One region of the Streptomyces sp. NBC_00322 genome, then DNA from elsewhere that is predicted to be linked to it. Evidence: predicted binding sites of a transcription regulator. Region 1 holds the regulator's gene; each other region holds the start of a gene.
The links. Region 1 encodes HrcA, which represses chaperone genes, less so after heat shock. Its sites were predicted from a motif close to TTNGCACTCNGNNNNNCNGAGTGCNAA; they were not measured.
Positions count from the first base shown of each region.

Region 2: groL (chaperonin GroEL) is a predicted target of HrcA. The motif match lies at 2,840-2,866, and genes of this name have one in related genera.
Region 3: groES (co-chaperone GroES) is a predicted target of HrcA. The motif match lies at 3,507-3,533, and genes of this name have one in related genera.

Region 1 covers NZ_CP108019.1:5,902,681-5,908,453, reverse strand. Annotated here, with positions in the region: gene OG905_RS26965 (nitronate monooxygenase) at 1-958, opposite strand, end outside; gene dnaJ (molecular chaperone DnaJ) at 1,085-2,221, opposite strand; gene hrcA (heat-inducible transcriptional repressor HrcA) at 2,222-3,247, opposite strand; gene OG905_RS26950 (MBL fold metallo-hydrolase) at 3,414-4,136, shown strand; gene OG905_RS26945 (DUF3097 domain-containing protein) at 4,147-4,986, shown strand; gene hemW (radical SAM family heme chaperone HemW) at 5,122-5,773, opposite strand, start outside.
Region 2 covers NZ_CP108019.1:4,864,402-4,870,174, reverse strand. Annotated here, with positions in the region: gene OG905_RS22165 (sigma-70 family RNA polymerase sigma factor) at 1-830, opposite strand, end outside; gene groL (chaperonin GroEL) at 1,055-2,677, opposite strand; gene OG905_RS22155 (cold-shock protein) at 3,040-3,243, opposite strand; gene OG905_RS22150 (MoaD/ThiS family protein) at 3,682-3,957, opposite strand; gene thrC (threonine synthase) at 3,981-5,285, opposite strand; SAM riboswitch class I at 5,303-5,430, opposite strand; gene OG905_RS22140 (glucosyl-3-phosphoglycerate synthase) at 5,576-5,773, shown strand, end outside.
Region 3 covers NZ_CP108019.1:3,720,214-3,725,986, forward strand. Annotated here, with positions in the region: gene OG905_RS16645 (hydroxyacid dehydrogenase) at 1-447, shown strand, start outside; gene OG905_RS16650 (ester cyclase) at 516-1,211, shown strand; gene groL (chaperonin GroEL) at 1,330-2,958, opposite strand; gene groES (co-chaperone GroES) at 3,053-3,361, opposite strand; gene OG905_RS16665 (hypothetical protein) at 3,620-4,273, opposite strand; gene OG905_RS16670 (polysaccharide deacetylase family protein) at 4,270-5,184, opposite strand; gene OG905_RS16675 (THUMP-like domain-containing protein) at 5,267-5,773, shown strand, end outside.

The sequences.
Region 1 (5,773 bases):
ACAGCGCCATGCCCTGCGCGTCGCCCGCCTTGGCAGCGGCCTTGCGCAGGCCGCTGGTCAGGTGGTGCACCTGGGGGTACGCGGCGGGCGCGTACGGGCCGTGCTCGCGCATGAAGCGGTTCACCAGGCCGCGGGCGGGCCGCCCGGAAAAGGCGCGGGTGAGTTCGGTGCGTACGAACAAAGGATTCGTCATGGCCTGCTTGTGCAGCGCGTTCGCACCGGACTCGGGGCAGACCAGGAACGCGGTCCCGAGCTGCGCGGCGACCGCCCCCGCCGCGAGCACGCCCGCGATCTGGCCGCCGCGCATCAGTCCGCCCGCGGCGATGACCGGAAGCTGCACGGTCTCGCGGACCAGCGCGATGAGCGAGAGCAGCCCGATCCCGGCGCCGTCGGACTCGGGGTCGTCGCGGTGGGTGCCCTGGTGGCCGCCGGCCTCGATGCCCTGCACACACACGGCGTCGGCCCCGGCCCACTGCGCGGCCTGCGCCTCTTCGGGCGTCGTGACGGTGACGACGGTGAAGGTCCCGGCCTTGGCGAAGGAGTCGAGCACATCCCGGGTCGGGCAGCCGAAGGTGAAGGAGACGACAGGCACGGGGTCGTCGAGGAGGATGGCCAGCTTGGCCTCGTAGCCGTCGTCGCGCCCGGAGTCGGGGTCGCCGAGAGGAGTCTCGTACCAGGTGGCCTCACCGGCGAGCTGATTCCGGTAGATCTCGACGGCACCGGGGTCGGCGGTGTTGGGCTGCGGCATGAAGAGATTGACGCCGAAAGGCTGCGCGGTGAGCCCGCGAATCTGTTTGACCTCCTGATACATGCCGTCCGCGGTCTTGTATCCGGCAGCGAGGAACCCGAGCCCGCCGGCTTCGGACACGGCGGCGGCGAGCTGGGGGCAGGATGCGCCGCCCGCCATGGGGGCCTGCACGATCGGATGACGGCAAAGATCGGTCAGTGCGGAGGACATGCAGGCATGGTGCCATGCCGCTCGCGCCCCACCGAATCGGGCGTTCCGCAACCGCAACTGGTGCGGGCCGCTGCCCTGAAAATGCCGGAGGGGCTGAAGATTCAGCCCCTCCGGCGTTCGAGAGGCCTAACGCCCGTTGAACGCGTCCTTCAGGCGGGAGAACAGTCCCTGCTGCCCCGGCTGGAACTGACCCGTAGGCCTTTCCTCGCCGCGCAGCTTCGCCAGGTCCCGCAGCAGCCGCTCCTGATCCACGTCCAGCTTCGACGGGGTCATCACCTCGACATGCACGATCAGGTCGCCACGGCCCCCGCCCCGCAGGTGCGTGATGCCGCGCCCGTGCAGCGGAATCGACTGGCCGGACTGGGTGCCCGGGCGGATGTCGACCTCCTCCATGCCGTCCAGCGTCTCCAGCGGGCACTTCGTGCCCAGCGCCGCCGCCGTCATGGGGATCGTCACCGTGCAGTGCAGATCGTCGCCCCGGCGCTGGAACACCGGGTGCGGCAGCTCGTGGATCTCGACGTAGAGGTCGCCGGCGGGGCCACCCCCCGGGCCGACCTCGCCCTCGCCCGCGAGCTGGATGCGCGTGCCGTTGTCGACACCGGCCGGGATCTTGACCGTCAGGGTGCGGCGGGACCGTACCCGCCCGTCGCCCGCGCACTCGGGACACGGGGTCGGCACGACCGTGCCGAAGCCCTGGCACTGCGGGCACGGCCGCGACGTCATGACCTGGCCCAGGAAGGACCGCGTCACCTGCGAGACCTCACCGCGGCCGCGGCACATGTCGCAGGTCTGCGCCGAGGTACCCGGCGCCGCGCCCTCACCCGAACACGTCGTACAGACGACGGCCGTGTCGACCTGGATGTCCTTCGTCGTGCCGAAGGCCGACTCGTTGAGCTCGATCTCCAGGCGGATCATCGCGTCCTGGCCCCGCCGCGTACGCGACCTGGGGCCGCGCTGCGAAGCCGTACCGAAGAAGGCGTCCATGATGTCCGAGAAGTTCCCGAAGCCACCGGCGCCGAAGCCGCCCGCGCCTCCGCCGCCCGCCTGCGAGAGCGGATCTCCGCCGAGGTCGTAGACCTGCTTCTTCTGCGGGTCCGACAGCACCTCGTACGCGGCGTTGATCTCCTTGAAGCGCTCCTGCGTCTTCGGGTCCGGATTCACATCCGGGTGGAGTTCACGGGCAAGCCGACGGAAGGCCTTCTTGATCTCGTCCTGGGACGCGTCGCGGCGTACGCCGAGTACGGCGTAGTAGTCCGTGGCCACTTACGACTCCGCCAGGATCTGTCCGACGTAACGTGCCACTGCGCGTACCGCTCCCATCGTTCCGGGGTAGTCCATGCGGGTCGGTCCGACCACGCCGAGTTTGGCAACTGCCTCGTCGCCCGAACCGTAGCCGACCGCGACGACGGACGTGGAGTTGAGGCCCTCGTGGGCGTTCTCATGACCGATCTTCACGGTCATACCCATGCCGCCCGCTTCCTTGGCCTCGCCGAGCAGCTTGAGGAGCACCACATGCTCCTCAAGAGCTTCGAGCACCGGCCGAATCGTCAGCGGGAAGTCGTGTCCGAAGCGCGTCAGATTGGCGGTGCCGCCGATCATCAGCCGTTCCTCGGTCTCCTCGACCAGAGTTTCGAGCAGGGTCGAGAGCACCGTGGAGACGGTACCCCGGTCCTCCGCCTCGAAGGAGTCGGGAAGGTCCTGCACCAGCTGCGGCACATCCGCGAAGCGGCGGCCGACGACCCGGCTGTTGAGCCGGGCACGCAGGTCCGCGAGCGAGGATTCCGCGAAAGGCGCGGGGCAGTCGATCATGCGCTGCTCGACCCGACCGGTGTCCGTGATCAGCACGAGCATCAGCCGGGCGGGCGCCAGGGAGAGGAGCTCCACATGCCGGACGGTGGACCGGGTCAGCGAGGGGTACTGGACCACCGCGACCTGCCGGGTCAGCTGCGCCAGCAGCCGTACCGTACGGCCCACGACGTCGTCGAGGTCGACGGCTCCGTCCAGGAAGTTCTGGATGGCACGGCGCTCGGGCGACGACAGCGGCTTGACGCCGGCCAGCCTGTCGACGAACAGCCGGTAGCCCTTGTCCGTGGGGATACGCCCCGCGCTCGTATGAGGCTGGGCGATGAACCCTTCCTCCTCCAGCACCGCCATGTCGTTGCGGACGGTGGCCGGGGAGACCCCGAGCTTGTGACGCTCGGTGAGCGCCTTGGAGCCCACGGGCTCCTCGGTGCCGACATAGTCCTGGACGATGGCGCGCAGCACCTCGAGTCTGCGTTCGCTGAGCATCGCGCACACCTCCAGCTGTGATTCCTCGGTGACTGCTTGGCACTCGATGCGTACGAGTGCCAGCATTTCCCCGTGCCAGTGTACGGCCGTGGGGTACATCCCTAGCAAGGGCGGCCGACCACGCCACCGAGCGACAGTGCTGGTCGGTTGCGGATAGCGTCGCGGTATGGACGTCAGTTGGGAAGACTTCGGCTGGGAGCGGTTGGCCGACGGAGTGGGGCGCCGGCGGCTTCCCGGCTGGGATGCGACCAGTGGTTTGATCGCCGGAGAGGACGGTGTCCTCCTGTACGACACCGGCTCGACACTCCGCGAGGGGGCCGAGCTGCGGGCCCAGGCGCAAGCCCTGCTCGGGGGCCGCCGGGTGACGCATATCGCACTGAGCCATCCCCACTTCGACCATGTGCTGGGCACGGCGGCGTTCTCGGGCGCGGAGGTGTACGGAGCGGTCGGCATCGCCGAATTGATGCGGCGGGAGCGGGACGAGATCCGCGACACGGCGATACGGCACGGGGTCACCGAGGCCGAGGCGACGGAGGCGGCCGACGTGCTGGTGTCGCCGCACCATCTGGTGTTCGGGGAGTGGACGCTGGACCTGGGCGGCCGCCAGGTGCTGCTGGCGAACATCGGCCCCGGCCACTCGGGCCACGATCTGGCGGTCCTGGTGCCCGGCAGCCCGGAGGTCGTCTTCTGCGGCGACCTCGTGGAGGAGTCGGGCGAACCCCAGGCGGGCCCGGACGCGATCCCCTCCCGCTGGCCCGCGGCACTGGACCGGCTGCTGTCGCTCGGCGGCGAGGACGCGGTGTACGTACCGGGGCACGGCGCGGTCGTCGACGCGGCGTTCGTACGCGCCCAACGCGAGCTGCTGGCGGCGCGCTTCGGGGTGTCGTAGCGTCTGGCCAATGCGCAGCTACAGCCCGGATCTGACCCCGCCCTGGAAGAAGTCGCAGCCCGCGCCCGAGGTGCCGGCCGAGCCCGATCTGGTCGTCGAGGAGGTCGGCACGGGCTTCTGCGGTGCGGTGATCCGCTGCGAGAAGACAGCGGAGGGGCCGACGGTCACGCTGGAGGACCGCTTCGGCAAGCACCGGGTGTTCCCGATGGTCCCCCGCGGCTTCCTGCTGGAGGGCCGCGTCGTCACACTCGTGCGCCCCTCCGCCGCCGCTCCGGTGCGCCCGGCCCGCACCGCCTCCGGCTCGCTCGCGGTCCCGGGGGCGCGTGCGCGGGTGGCGCGGGCGGGGCGCATCTATGTCGAGGGCCGCCACGACGCGGAGCTCGTGGAGCGGGTGTGGGGTGACGACCTGCGGATCGAGGGGGTCGTCGTCGAATACCTGGAAGGCATCGACGACCTCCCGTCGATCGTCCGCGACTTCGCCCCGGGCCCGGACGCGCGCCTGGGCGTGCTGGTGGACCATCTGGTCCCGGGCTCGAAGGAGTCCCGCATCGCGGCCCAGGTCACGGGCGAGGACGTACTGGTGGTGGGCCACCCGTACATCGACGTGTGGGAGGCCGTGAAGCCGTCCTCGGTGGGCATCCGCGCGTGGCCGTCGGTCCCGCGCGGCCAGGACTGGAAGACCGGGGTCTGCCGGGCGCTGGGCTGGCCGGAGAACACGGGGGCGGCGTGGCAGCGGATCCTGTCGGCGGTGCGGTCGTACAAGGACCTGGAGCCGGAGCTGCTGGGGCGGGTGGAAGAGCTGATCGATTTCGTCACGGCGGCGGACCTTTCCAGCCCGTCCGGCGTTTGAGGACACTCCCCGTACGCCCTGCGGGCGTGGGGACCCCCAGAACGGCGTACCGGGGTCTGGGAGCTTGCCCCCGGTTCGGGAAGCGGCGGGGTGGGGTGAAAGCCCGCCCCAGGCGCACCCCGCACCACCGCACCCCTAATCCACCAGGTCCCGCACCACCGCGTCCGCCAGCAACCGCCCCCGCAGCGTCAGCACCGCCCGTCCCTCCCCGTACGGCCCCGCCTCCAGCAGGCCGTCCGACAACGCCCGCCCCGCCGCCGCCAGCCCCGCCGGCCGCAGCAGCGTCAGTTCGCAGCCTTCGCGCAGGCGGAGTTCCAGGAGCACCCGCTCCACCCGGCGGTCCTCCGGTGCGAGCACCTCACGGCCCGCCCCCGGCGACCGGCCCTCCGCCAGCGCCGCCGCATACGCCCCCGGGTGCTTCACGTTCCACCACCGCACCCCGCCGACGTGGCTGTGCGCTCCGGGGCCCGCGCCCCACCAGTCGGCGCCGCGCCAGTACAGCTCGTTGTGCAGGCACCGGCCGGCCTGTGAGGTCGACCAGTTGGAGACCTCGTACCAGTCGAAGCCCGCCTCCGCGAGGACCGAGTCCGCGATCAGATAGCGGTCCGCGTGAACGTCGTCGTCGGTCATCGGCACCTCGCCGCGCCGGATGCGCCGCGCCAGCTGGGTGCCCTCCTCCACGATCAGGGCGTACGCCGAGATGTGGTCGGGGCCGGCCCCCACCGCCGCCGCGAGGGACGCGCGCCAGTCGTCGTCGCTCTCCCCCGGCGTGCCGTAGATGAGGTCG
Region 2 (5,773 bases), 1.0 Mb from region 1:
CCGCCGCCTGCCCCGCCGGTCGGGTCCCCGGGCTGCCCCGTCCCGGCGGAGTCCCCGTGGCCGGCCGCGCCGAACTGGCTGTGCGGAACGGGAGGGCAGCCGTCGCGCGGGACCACCATCGCCATGCCGGCCAGCAGTCCCTCTGCCGGTACGAGATTCGACCAGTGCCCCGAGCAGCCGGCGCACACGCGGACGTGCCTGGCGATCCGCTTGCGCCACACCGGCGAGGGCTGCCCGTCCCAGGCCGCGGTGACGTCGGCCAATTCGGAGCAGTACGGCTCGGTGGCCAGCGCACGGGCCACGACGCGGCCCAGTTCCAGCTGGGTCTTCATCCGCTGGATGCGGACCGCGGCGTGCTGCGGAGTGACGCCCAGCGCCTCGGCCAGCTCGGCACGGCTCAGTTGTCCTGCGGCCTCTTGCCACCACAGGGCCAGCAGTTCACGATCGCTCTCGTCCAGCCAGCGGGTGGCCTCGGCGACCTCGCGGCGCTGTCCGGACAGCCCCAGACGCAGGATGGTGAGATCCACGAAGTCACCGGTCGGGTCGGCGGTCTCCGCCACGCGGTCCAACGGGGCTGTCGCCGTCTGCTGCTGGAGCGTCCAGCGCCGACGTATCTGATTCATCGCGATCGCGACCAGCCAGGAGCGGAAACGGGAGGGGTCGCGCAGCCCGCCGAGTCCGTCGAGTGCGCGGAACATGGTCTCCTGCACCACGTCGTCGACGTCCGCATGGCCGTCCAGTGCCCGGCCGACGATGTTGTAGACCAGGGGAAGGTAGTCGGCGACCAACCGCTCCCGGGCCTGCTGGTCCCCCGCCCTCGCCTCCGTCACCAGTTCCGGACGGTATCTGTCGTCGCTGCGCATACGTGCCCTCGCCCATTGCCTGTTCGACCCCGTCGCTCAGGGTCCTGCCCTGAGGAGACCCACCGGCGCCGACCGGATAACACAAACCCGACTCGCCCTCCCCGGGCCCAGATCCTGAAACGCCCGAGGGCGGTACCCCCCTGGGAGTGGGGGTACCGCCCTCGGTCAGGACCGGGTCCGAGCCGTCAGGCTCAGAAGTCCATGTCACCGCCCGGCATGCCGCCCGGAGCGGCGGCGCCCGCCTTCTCCGGCTTGTCGGCGATGACGGCCTCGGTGGTCAGGAACAGCGCCGCGATGGAGGCCGCGTTCTGCAGGGCAGAGCGGGTCACCTTCGCGGGGTCGATGATGCCCTCGGCGATCATGTCGACGTACTCGCCGGTCGCGGCGTTCAGACCGTGGCCGACAGCCAGGTTGCGCACCTTCTCGACCACGACGCCGCCCTCGAGACCACCGTTGACGGCGATCTGCTTGAGCGGGGCCTCCAGCGCGAGCTTCACGGCGTTGGCGCCGGTCGCCTCGTCGCCCTCGAGGTCGAGCTTCTCGAAGACCGAGGAGGCCTGGAGCAGGGCCACGCCACCACCGGCGACGATGCCCTCCTCGACGGCCGCCTTCGCGTTGCGAACGGCGTCCTCGATGCGGTGCTTGCGCTCCTTGAGCTCCACCTCGGTCGCGGCACCGGCCTTGATGACGGCCACGCCGCCGGCCAGCTTCGCGAGGCGCTCCTGGAGCTTCTCACGGTCGTAGTCCGAGTCGGAGTTCTCGATCTCGGCACGGATCTGGTTGACGCGGCCGGCGACCTGGTCGCTCTCACCGGAACCGTCGACGATCGTGGTCTCGTCCTTGGTGATGACGACCTTGCGGGCGCGGCCCAGCAGGTCCAGGCCGGCGTTCTCGAGCTTGAGACCGACCTCCTCGGAGATGACCGTGCCGCCCGTGAGGATGGCGATGTCGTTCAGCATCGCCTTGCGGCGGTCGCCGAAGCCCGGGGCCTTGACGGCGACGGACTTGAAGGTGCCACGGATCTTGTTCACGACGAGCGTGGACAGAGCCTCGCCCTCGACGTCCTCGGCGATGATCAGCAGCGGCTTGCCGGACTGCATGACCTTCTCCAGCAGCGGAAGGAGGTCCTTCACGTTGCTGACCTTGGAGTTGACGATCAGGATGTACGGGTCGTCGAGCGACGCCTCCATACGCTCCATGTCGGTGGCGAAGTACGCCGAGATGTAGCCCTTGTCGAAGCGCATACCCTCGGTGAGCTCCAGCTCCAGACCGAAGGTCTGGGACTCCTCGACGGTGATGACGCCTTCCTTGCCGACCTTGTCCATGGCCTCGGCGATGAGCTCGCCGATCTGGGTGTCGGCGGCGGAGATGGAGGCCGTCGAAGCGATCTGCTCCTTGGTCTCCACGTCCTTGGCCTGCTCCAGCAGGGCGCCGGAGACGGCCTCGACGGCCTTCTCGATGCCACGCTTGAGGGCCATCGGGTTGGCGCCGGCCGCCACGTTGCGCAGGCCCTCGCGGACGAGCGCCTGGGCGAGGACGGTCGCGGTGGTCGTACCGTCACCGGCGACGTCGTCCGTCTTCTTGGCGACTTCCTTGACCAGCTCGGCGCCGATCTTCTCGTACGGGTCCTCGAGCTCGATCTCCTTGGCGATGGATACACCATCGTTGGTGATCGTGGGGGCGCCCCACTTCTTCTCGAGGACGACGTTGCGGCCCTTGGGGCCAAGGGTGACCTTGACGGCGTCGGCGAGCTGGTTCATCCCGCGCTCGAGACCGCGCCGTGCCTCCTCGTCGAACGCGATGATCTTGGCCATGTGAAGTGGTCCTCCCGGACTGGGGTGGATTCTCCGGACCGCGCTGGCGCCCGCGACGGACGGCCTGAGAGCCGTGCGGTTCCTTGCCCCGCCGACCCTTCGGGCCTCACCGACCCGGTCCTAAAGCTGTCACTCTCACCTGCAGAGTGCTAACGCCAATGATTAGCACTCGGCACAGGAGAGTGCAAGCGGCTCGAAGAGCCTCGATGAGGGGTGGTGGTCGGGCGACGGGCGGGCGCAAGCGGCTCCGACACATCGTGGACACTGCCGGGGACGCACGAAGGGCCCGCATCCCCCTAGGATGCGGGCCCTTCGTGCGTGAGTGTGTCGCGTGAGTGCGTCGGTGGCCGATCGCGCCGAGATCAGACGGCGAGCTTGACCATGTCCGCCTGCGGCCCCTTCTGGCCCTGCGAGATCTCGAACTCGACCCGCTGACCCTCTTCAAGGGTGCGGTATCCGTCCATCTGGATCGCGCTGTAGTGGACGAAAACATCCGCACCACCGTCGACCGCGATGAAGCCGTACCCCTTCTCCGCGTTGAACCACTTGACGGTGCCCTGAGCCATGCCTAACTCCCCTATTACTGGCCCTTGCACAGGACCGCACTTCGCGGACCCGGGTCAGACCTCACCCTCCCGACAGGAAGGAGAGTGTGCGCCGGAACGCGTCGACCGCGGCTGAATGTATCTGCCCAACTGCCCTCTGCAACAGGTCAATCAGACGAGAAATCTGGGCACGCGCGATCGGATATTTGAACTGAATTCAAGAAATTCCGGGGCAAGTCGGGCCCGGCAAATGGCACTTAGGAGCGCATTTCGATCGAACACATTGGCTGCTTCTTGATGGGCCAGGGCGCATTCTCATATGCGGTCGGCACAAGCAGCGGAGGGGGCTTCCCCAACTGTACCGCGCTCAACCATAGAGAATTGCCCCCTCCGCTTCTCGCGCGGAGGGGGCACTGTGTCAATGAGCGGCTGACGCCGCGGGTGCTGACGCCGGGTGGCTCAGCCGCCGGCGACGGCGGGAATGATCGAAACGCCCGCACCGTCCGGGGTCGCCGTCTCGAGACCCTGCTCGAAACGGACGTCGTCGTCGTTCACGTACACGTTCACGAAACGGCGCAGCTTGCCCTGGTCGTCCAGGACGCGCGCTGCGATGCCCGTGTGGTTCTTCTCCAGGTCCGCGATCACCTCGGAGAGCGTCGCGCCCTCCGCCGGGACCTCGGCCTGACCGCCCGTGTACGTACGGAGAATGGTGGGGATGCGGACGTTCACGCTCATGGTGTTCTGCCTTCCGTAGGTAGTCAGCGGGCCAGGCCGGCGTCGCGGAACGCCTCGAGGCTCGGGCGGATGGTCGCCGTGGGGCCGGTCGTCGGGGCAACGGCGTCGAGGGTCTTGAGACCGTCGCCGGTGTTGAGCACGACCGTGGTGAGCGCCGGGTCGAGCACGCCCTGCTCGATCAGTTTCTTCGCCACGCCCACGGTCACGCCACCCGCGGTCTCCGCGAAGATGCCCTCCGTCCGCGCGAGCAGCTTGATCGCGTCGACGATCTGCTCGTCGTTGACGTCCTCGACCGCGCCGCCCGTGCGGCGCGCGATGTCCAGTACATACGGGCCGTCGGCGGGGTTGCCGATGGCCAGCGACTTGGCGATGGTGTTCGGCTTCTGCGGCCGTACGACGTCCTGCCCGGCCTTGAAGGCCGTCGACACCGGAGAACAGCCCTCGGCCTGGGCGCCGAAGATCTTGTAGGGCTTGTCCTCGACCAGGCCGAGCTTGATCAGCTCCTGCAGACCCTTGTCGATCTTCGTGAGCTGCGAGCCGGAGGCGATCGGGATGACGATCTGGTCGGGCAGCCGCCAGCCGAGCTGCTCGCAGATCTCGTACGCCAGCGTCTTGGAACCCTCGCCGTAGTACGGGCGGAGGTTGACGTTGACGAAGCCCCAGCCCTCGCCCAGCGGGTCGCCGATGAGCTCGGAGCAGAAACGGTTGACGTCGTCGTAGTTGCCCTCGATGCCGACCAGCTCGCCGCCGTACACCGCGGCCATGACGACCTTGCCCTGCTCCAGGTCGTGCGGGATGAACACGCAGGAGCGGAAGCCCGCCCGGGCCGCGGCCGCGCCCACCGCGCCGGCGAGGTTGCCGGTGGAGGAGCAGGAGAGCGTCGTGAAGCCGAAGGCGCGCGCGGCCTCGACGGCGATCGCGACGACACGGTCCTTGAAGGAGTGCGTCGGGTTGCCGGAGTCGTCCTTGATGTACAGGCCGCCGGTGACGCCCAGCTCACGGGCGAGGTTGTCGGCCTTGACGAGCTTGGTGAAGCCGGGGTTGATGTTCGGCTTCTCGGCCACGTCGGCGGGGACGGGCAGCAGCGGAGCGTAACGCCAGATGTTGTTCGGACCCGCTTCGATCCGCTTCCTCAGCGCCGAGCCATAGGAATCAGACGCAGGGTCCGCCGGCAGGTCGTACGCGACTTCGAGCGGCCCGAAACAGGAGGCACAGGCGAAGATCGGGCCGAGGCCGAAACGCTCTCCGCACTCGCGGCACGAGAGCGCCGCGGCGGGTCCCAGGTCTACGGGGCTGGTGGTGTTGCTTGCGGCAGTCTGCACAGCCATGGTGGCGAGGCCCTTTCTCCTCATCTTCCTCGCGACGCATTTCGCCACGAGACGGAATTGGCACCTTCCCCACCGTGACCTCGCGGTCGGCGGGAGGGTTGCCGGGGCTTCAACGGGCCGTTCCCTCTGCCCCTCTGGATGAGCGGTATTCGATTGTCAGCGTGATGACCCCCGGCATGCGACGGTCATCCGCGTTGTTCAAGACTGTAACCGAAGGCCTGCATGGTTGAGATAGTCGTCCGAACCGCGAGACGGATCACAGGATCTCGATGTCAGAGGGAGACGCGCACGTGCTGGAAGAGGTGGAACGCTGGCTGAGCAGGCGTTCCTGGTCGGTGGCCGACCGCCCGCTCGACCGGCTGATGGCCGCCAAGCGCGGCAGCACCGTCAGCGTCGTCCTGCCGGCGCTCGACGAGGAGGAGACGGTCGGCGAGATCGTCTCCGTGATCCGGCGCGAGCTGATGGAAGCCGTGCCGCTCGTCGACGAG
Region 3 (5,773 bases), 2.2 Mb from region 1:
GTCACCGCCGCCGAGGCTGCCGCACTGGGCGTCGTTCCCACCGGCCTCGACGAGCTCTGCGGCCGCAGCGACATCGTCACCCTCCACGCCCCGCAGCTCCCGGCCACCCACCACATGCTCGACGCGCGCCGGCTCGCGCTGCTGCCGGACGGGGCGACCCTGATCAACACCGCGCGCGGCTCGCTGATCGACGAGCAGGCGCTGATCGCGGAGCTGGTGTCGGGCCGACTGCATGCCGTACTCGACGTCACCGACCCGGAAGTCCCGGCCGCCGACTCGCCGTTGTACACCCTGCCGAACGTCCTGCTGACCCCGCACATCGCGGGCTCACTGGGCAATGAACTCCACCGTTTGACGGACCGGGCCCTCGACGAACTGGAGCGGTTCGCGGCCGGACTGCCCTTCGCGGACCCGGTGCATCCGGGGACCCTGAATCACTCCGCCTGAACCGGCACTATCCCCAAATCTCACTAAACTGGACGTATCCCACCCAACCCGTGGAACCGGGAGACGCGATGAAATTCGTACAGATAATCGACTGCAAGACCGAGCGGTTCGATGAGATGGACCAGCTCATGGACAAGTGGGTCCAACAGACCAAGGGCAAGCGGACCGCGACGCACAGCCTCATCGGCAAGGACCGCACCGATGGTTCCCACCTCGTCGAGATCGTCGAATTTCCTTCGTACGAAGAGGCGATGGCGAACTCCAAGCTTCCGGAGACTGACCGGATCTTCCAGGAGATGGTGGCGCTCTGCGACGGCATGCCCACCTTCACGGACCTCGATGTGGTCCGCGACGAGCAGTTGAACCAGGCAACTTCCCGCCGGTTCTTCCACGAGATCGCCGTCGGGGGCAACCTTGACGCCATCGACGAGCTGTTCGCGGCCGACTACGCCGACCACGACATCGCCAAGGAAGAGGAAACCGTGGTCGGGTCCGACGGAATCCGCCGCGATGTCACCCAGTGGCGGGCCGCCTTCGACTTCACCTTCGATCTCGACCGGCAGATCTGCGAGGGCGACGACGTCGTGACCCTGTGGACCTGGACAGGCACCCACAAGGGCGAATTCATGGGGATCGCGCCCACGGGCAGGCAGTGCACGATGACCGGCACCACGATCTTCCGGTTCAAGAACGACAAGATCCAGGAAGGCTGGTGGCACGAGGACCTCATGGGCCTGATGCGCCAGCTCGGCGCCATCGGCTGAAGCCGCACACAGTCGTCTGGACACCGGTACGACGCAGACCGGAACGGGGAAGGCCCCGGTTCCCGCCAGTGGCGGGAACCGGGGCCTTCACACCTCGTACGACGTCACACGTCACACGTCAGTGGCTGTGGCCGTGGCCGTGCCCGTGACCTGCGTCGGACTCCTCCTCGGCCGGCTTCTCGACGACCAGGGTCTCGGTCGTGAGCAGCAGCGAGGCGATGGACGCGGCGTTCTCCAGAGCGGAGCGCGTGACCTTGACCGGGTCGATGACGCCGGCCTTCACCAGGTCGCCGTACTCGCCGGTCGCGGCGTTGAAGCCCTGGCCGGCCTCCAGCTCCGCCACCTTCGCGGTGATGACGTAGCCCTCGAGACCGGCGTTCTCGGCGATCCAGCGCAGCGGCTCGACGACGGCGCGGCGGACGACCGCGACACCGGTGGCCTCGTCGCCCTCCTTGCCCAGGCCGCCCTCGAGCACCTTGGCGGCGTGGACGAGCGCGGAGCCACCACCGGAGACGATGCCCTCCTCGACCGCGGCGCGGGTCGCGGAGATGGCGTCCTCCAGACGGTGCTTCTTCTCCTTCAGCTCCACCTCGGTGGCGGCGCCGACCTTGATCACGCACACGCCGCCGGCCAGCTTCGCGAGGCGCTCCTGGAGCTTCTCGCGGTCCCAGTCGGAGTCCGTGGACTCGATCTCGGCCTTGATCTGGTTGATGCGGCCGACGACGTCCTCGTGGTTGCCGCCACCGTCGACGATGGTGGTGTCGTCCTTGGAGATCGTCACGCGGCGGGCGCTGCCCAGCACGTCCAGACCTGCCTGGTCGAGCTTGAGGCCGACCTCCTCGGCGATGACGGTGGCACCGGTGAGGGTGGCCATGTCCTGGAGCATCGCCTTGCGGCGGTCACCGAAGCCGGGAGCCTTGACGGCCACGGCGTTGAAGGTGCCACGGATCTTGTTCACGACCAGGGTCGAGAGGGCCTCGCCCTCGACGTCCTCGGCGATGATCAGGAGCGGCTTGGAGCCACCGGCCTGGATGACCTTCTCAAGGAGGGGCAGCAGGTCCTGGATGGAGGAGATCTTGCCCTGGTTGATCAGGATGTACGGGTCGTCGAGGACGGCCTCCATACGCTCCTGGTCGGTCACCATGTACGGGGACAGGTAACCCTTGTCGAAGGCCATGCCCTCGGTGAAGTCGAGCTCCAGACCGAAGGTGTTGGACTCCTCGACGGTGATGACACCGTCCTTGCCGACCTTGTCCATGGCCTCGGCGATGAGCTCGCCGACCTGCTGGTCCTGCGCGGAGAGCGCGGCGACAGCGGCGATGTCGGCCTTGTCGTCGATCGGGCGGGCGGTCGCGAGCAGCTCGTCGCAGACGGCCTTGACCGCAGCGTCGATGCCCTTCTTCAGGGCGGCCGGGGAGGCGCCGGCGGCGACATTGCGCAGGCCCTCGCGGACCAGCGCCTGGGCCAGCACGGTGGCGGTGGTGGTGCCGTCACCCGCGATGTCGTTGGTCTTGGTCGCCACCTCCTTCACCAGCTGGGCACCGAGGTTCTCGTACGGGTCCTCGATCTCGACCTCGCGGGCGATCGTGACACCGTCGTTGGTGATGGTGGGGGCGCCGAACTTCTTGTCGATGACGACGTTGCGGCCGCGGGGGCCGATCGTCACCTTGACCGTGTCGGCAAGCTTGTTGACGCCGCGCTCGAGGGCGCGACGGGCGTCCTCGTCGAACTTCAGGATCTTCGCCATGGGAGCTTCTCTGTCCTCTCAAACGAACTGCGCCCCTGGGCACCCGGCTACATCAGTGCGGGGGCCAGGGGCGCAGATCAAAAACGTGGGTGAATTACTTCTCGACGATCGCGAGCACGTCGCGAGCCGAGAGGACGAGGTACTCCTCGCCGTTGTACTTCACCTCGGTGCCGCCGTACTTGCTGTACAGCACGACGTCGCCGGTCTTGACGTCGAGCGGAAGACGCTCGCCGTTCTCGAAGCGGCCCGGGCCCACGGCAAGGACGACGCCCTCCTGGGGCTTCTCCTTCGCGGTGTCCGGGATGACCAGGCCAGAGGCCGTGGTCTGCTCGGCGTCGAGCGGCTGGACCACAATGCGGTCCTCGAGCGGCTTGATGGCAACCTTGGAGCTGGCGGTCGTCACGATCCGACCTCCCCCTTCGGAGATCTCACGGGGTTAACTGTCTGGGTGGCGACCAGGTGGATCCGTCGTCGCGGGTGCCGGACCTGCCAGTCGCTGTGTTGGCACTCTCCAGTGGGGAGTGCCAGACCTGAGACTATGACCGCGATTAGCACTCGGTCAAGCGGAGTGCCAATTCACCGGTGCGCCGCGGTTCGGTCCCGGTACGGACAACGCCGCCGCCGGTGCCAGGGTTCCGCCCCCCGCGCCGGAGGTGCGAGGTCAGATGTAGTCCTCCAGGCGCCCCACCGCGTACCCCTGCTCCTGGATACGGCGCAGCAGCGGCGCCGTCGCGCTCGCATCCGCGCGGACGATGTCGCCGGGCCGCAGCCGTTCGCCCAGCGCGTAGTCACGGAACTCCCGGCCGAGCACCACCGCACGGACCCCGCAGTCGGCTGCGGCCCGCAGCGTGTCCGCGTTGTACGCGCCGTGGGGCGGGTGGAACAGGCGGCTGCGGCGCTGCCCGCAGATCTCGGCACGCTGTCCCTCGTACGAGAGCGTGGACAGATCGGGCCGCCCCTCGGCGCGGAACAGGCTGACCGGCAGCTTCAGTTCGCCCGTCATCCGCACAAACCGCGGATCGCGCGCCGCGCCCGCCTCGACGGTGAGGAAGACAACCTTGTCGCGGGTCGGCACATGGTCCACGACATACGACGCCGAGAACCTGTGTGCGGGCGGCTCGGGCGCGCGGGCGAGCGGTCCGGCCAGCCCCCACCGCTTGTGCGCCGCGGACCGTGGCGCACCCGCGCCCGGAGTGACCTGCTGCGCAGCCTTGCGCCCGAGGCGCTCGATCGGGTCGACCGACTGGGCGCACCCCGTGGTGAGGAGCGCACCGGCCGCCAGTAGTCCGGCCAGCAGCCGGTGCGACTGCCTCATACGTAGTCCTCCAGTTTTGCCACGGCGTAGCCCTTGTCGGTGACCGTCTTCATCACCCGCCGGATCATGTCCGGCATGCTGCCCTTCCAGTCCTTGTGACCACGGAAGTGGGTGAGGATGATGTCGCCGGGGTGCAGGTCCCGGTCCCGCTCGCGCCACTCCATGCGATCGGGAAACGCCTCGGCCGCCCACAGGGGAATGGCTTTGATTCCGCACGACCGGGCGATGCGTAGCGTGTCCTCGTTGTAGCTGCCGTACGGCGGGCGGAAGAGCGGGGGCCTCTTTCCGTACCGCTTCTCGAGCTTGGTCTGCTGGTCGCAGATCTCGTGCTTCTGCTGGGCGTACGAAAGGCCGCGCAGATAGCGGTGGTTGAGGGTGTGGTTGTGCAGCGAGACGCCTCGGTCCTGCATCTGCTTGAAGTAGCCGTAGTTGCTGCTGATCAGGTAGTCGGTGAGGAAGGCGCTGTACGGGATCTGAAGATCGCTCATCATCCGGAGAAGGGCGGGGTCCTTCTCCGCACCGTCGTCGATCGTCAGGAAGACAATCTTCTCCTTCACCGGCACCGTCGTGAAGACCGGTGGCGAGGACTCGCCGCCGTCGACCTCGAAGCCCTTGCGGGTGGCGATCTTGGGCTTGACGGCGGGCGGCCGGGGCGCGGCGAGCGGTGTCTTGGCCAGGCCCCATTTCTTGGCGGCGACGGCCCGTACGGCCTGGGCGCGCTTCACCTTCTCCACGTACGCGGAGAGCGCGCCTGCCGGTCCGGCCTGCCGACCGGGAGCGGCGGGCGAGCCGCCGGGGTCGTCCGACGACTCGGAGGCGCATCCGGAGCCGATGGCGGCGACCATGAGCACGGCGAGGACCATTCGGCCCCAATTTCCATGCTTATTTTCGTTTTGTCGTACTAGTTGCATGGCGCTGGATCCTGTCAGCACGAATCCGTACGCCCCGGCCGACACCGCCACCACGGGCGCACCATCCCCCGCCTGGCCCACAATGGGCCGGGTGAACGACCTCGATCCCCTCGCCTCCTTCGCCGCACTGCTCACCGAGGAGGGACGGGCGCTGCTCGACTCCCTGGTCGACTACGACCCGGCGAAGGAGCTGGCCACGGCCACCCGACTGCGCCGCGAGCACCCGGCGGAACTGGTCTCGGCGGCCCTCGGGCAGGCGCGCCTGCGGCAGCGTGCGATCGCGAAGTTCGGGCCCGAGGACGCACGGCGGATGTTCTTCACGCCGAACGGCGTCGAGCAGGCGACGCGCAGCTCCGTCGCCTCGTACCGCGCCGGGCGCTTCGCCTCCCTGGGCGTGCGCAGCGTGGCGGACCTGTGCAGCGGCATCGGCGGCGACGCCATCGCACTCGCCCGCCAGGGCATCTCCGTACTGGCGGTGGACCGGGACCCGCTGACGGCACAGGTCGCACGGGCGAACGCCCGGGCGCTGGGGCTGGCCGAGCTGATCGAGGTCCGGTGCGCCGATGTCACGGAGATCGACACGGCGCCG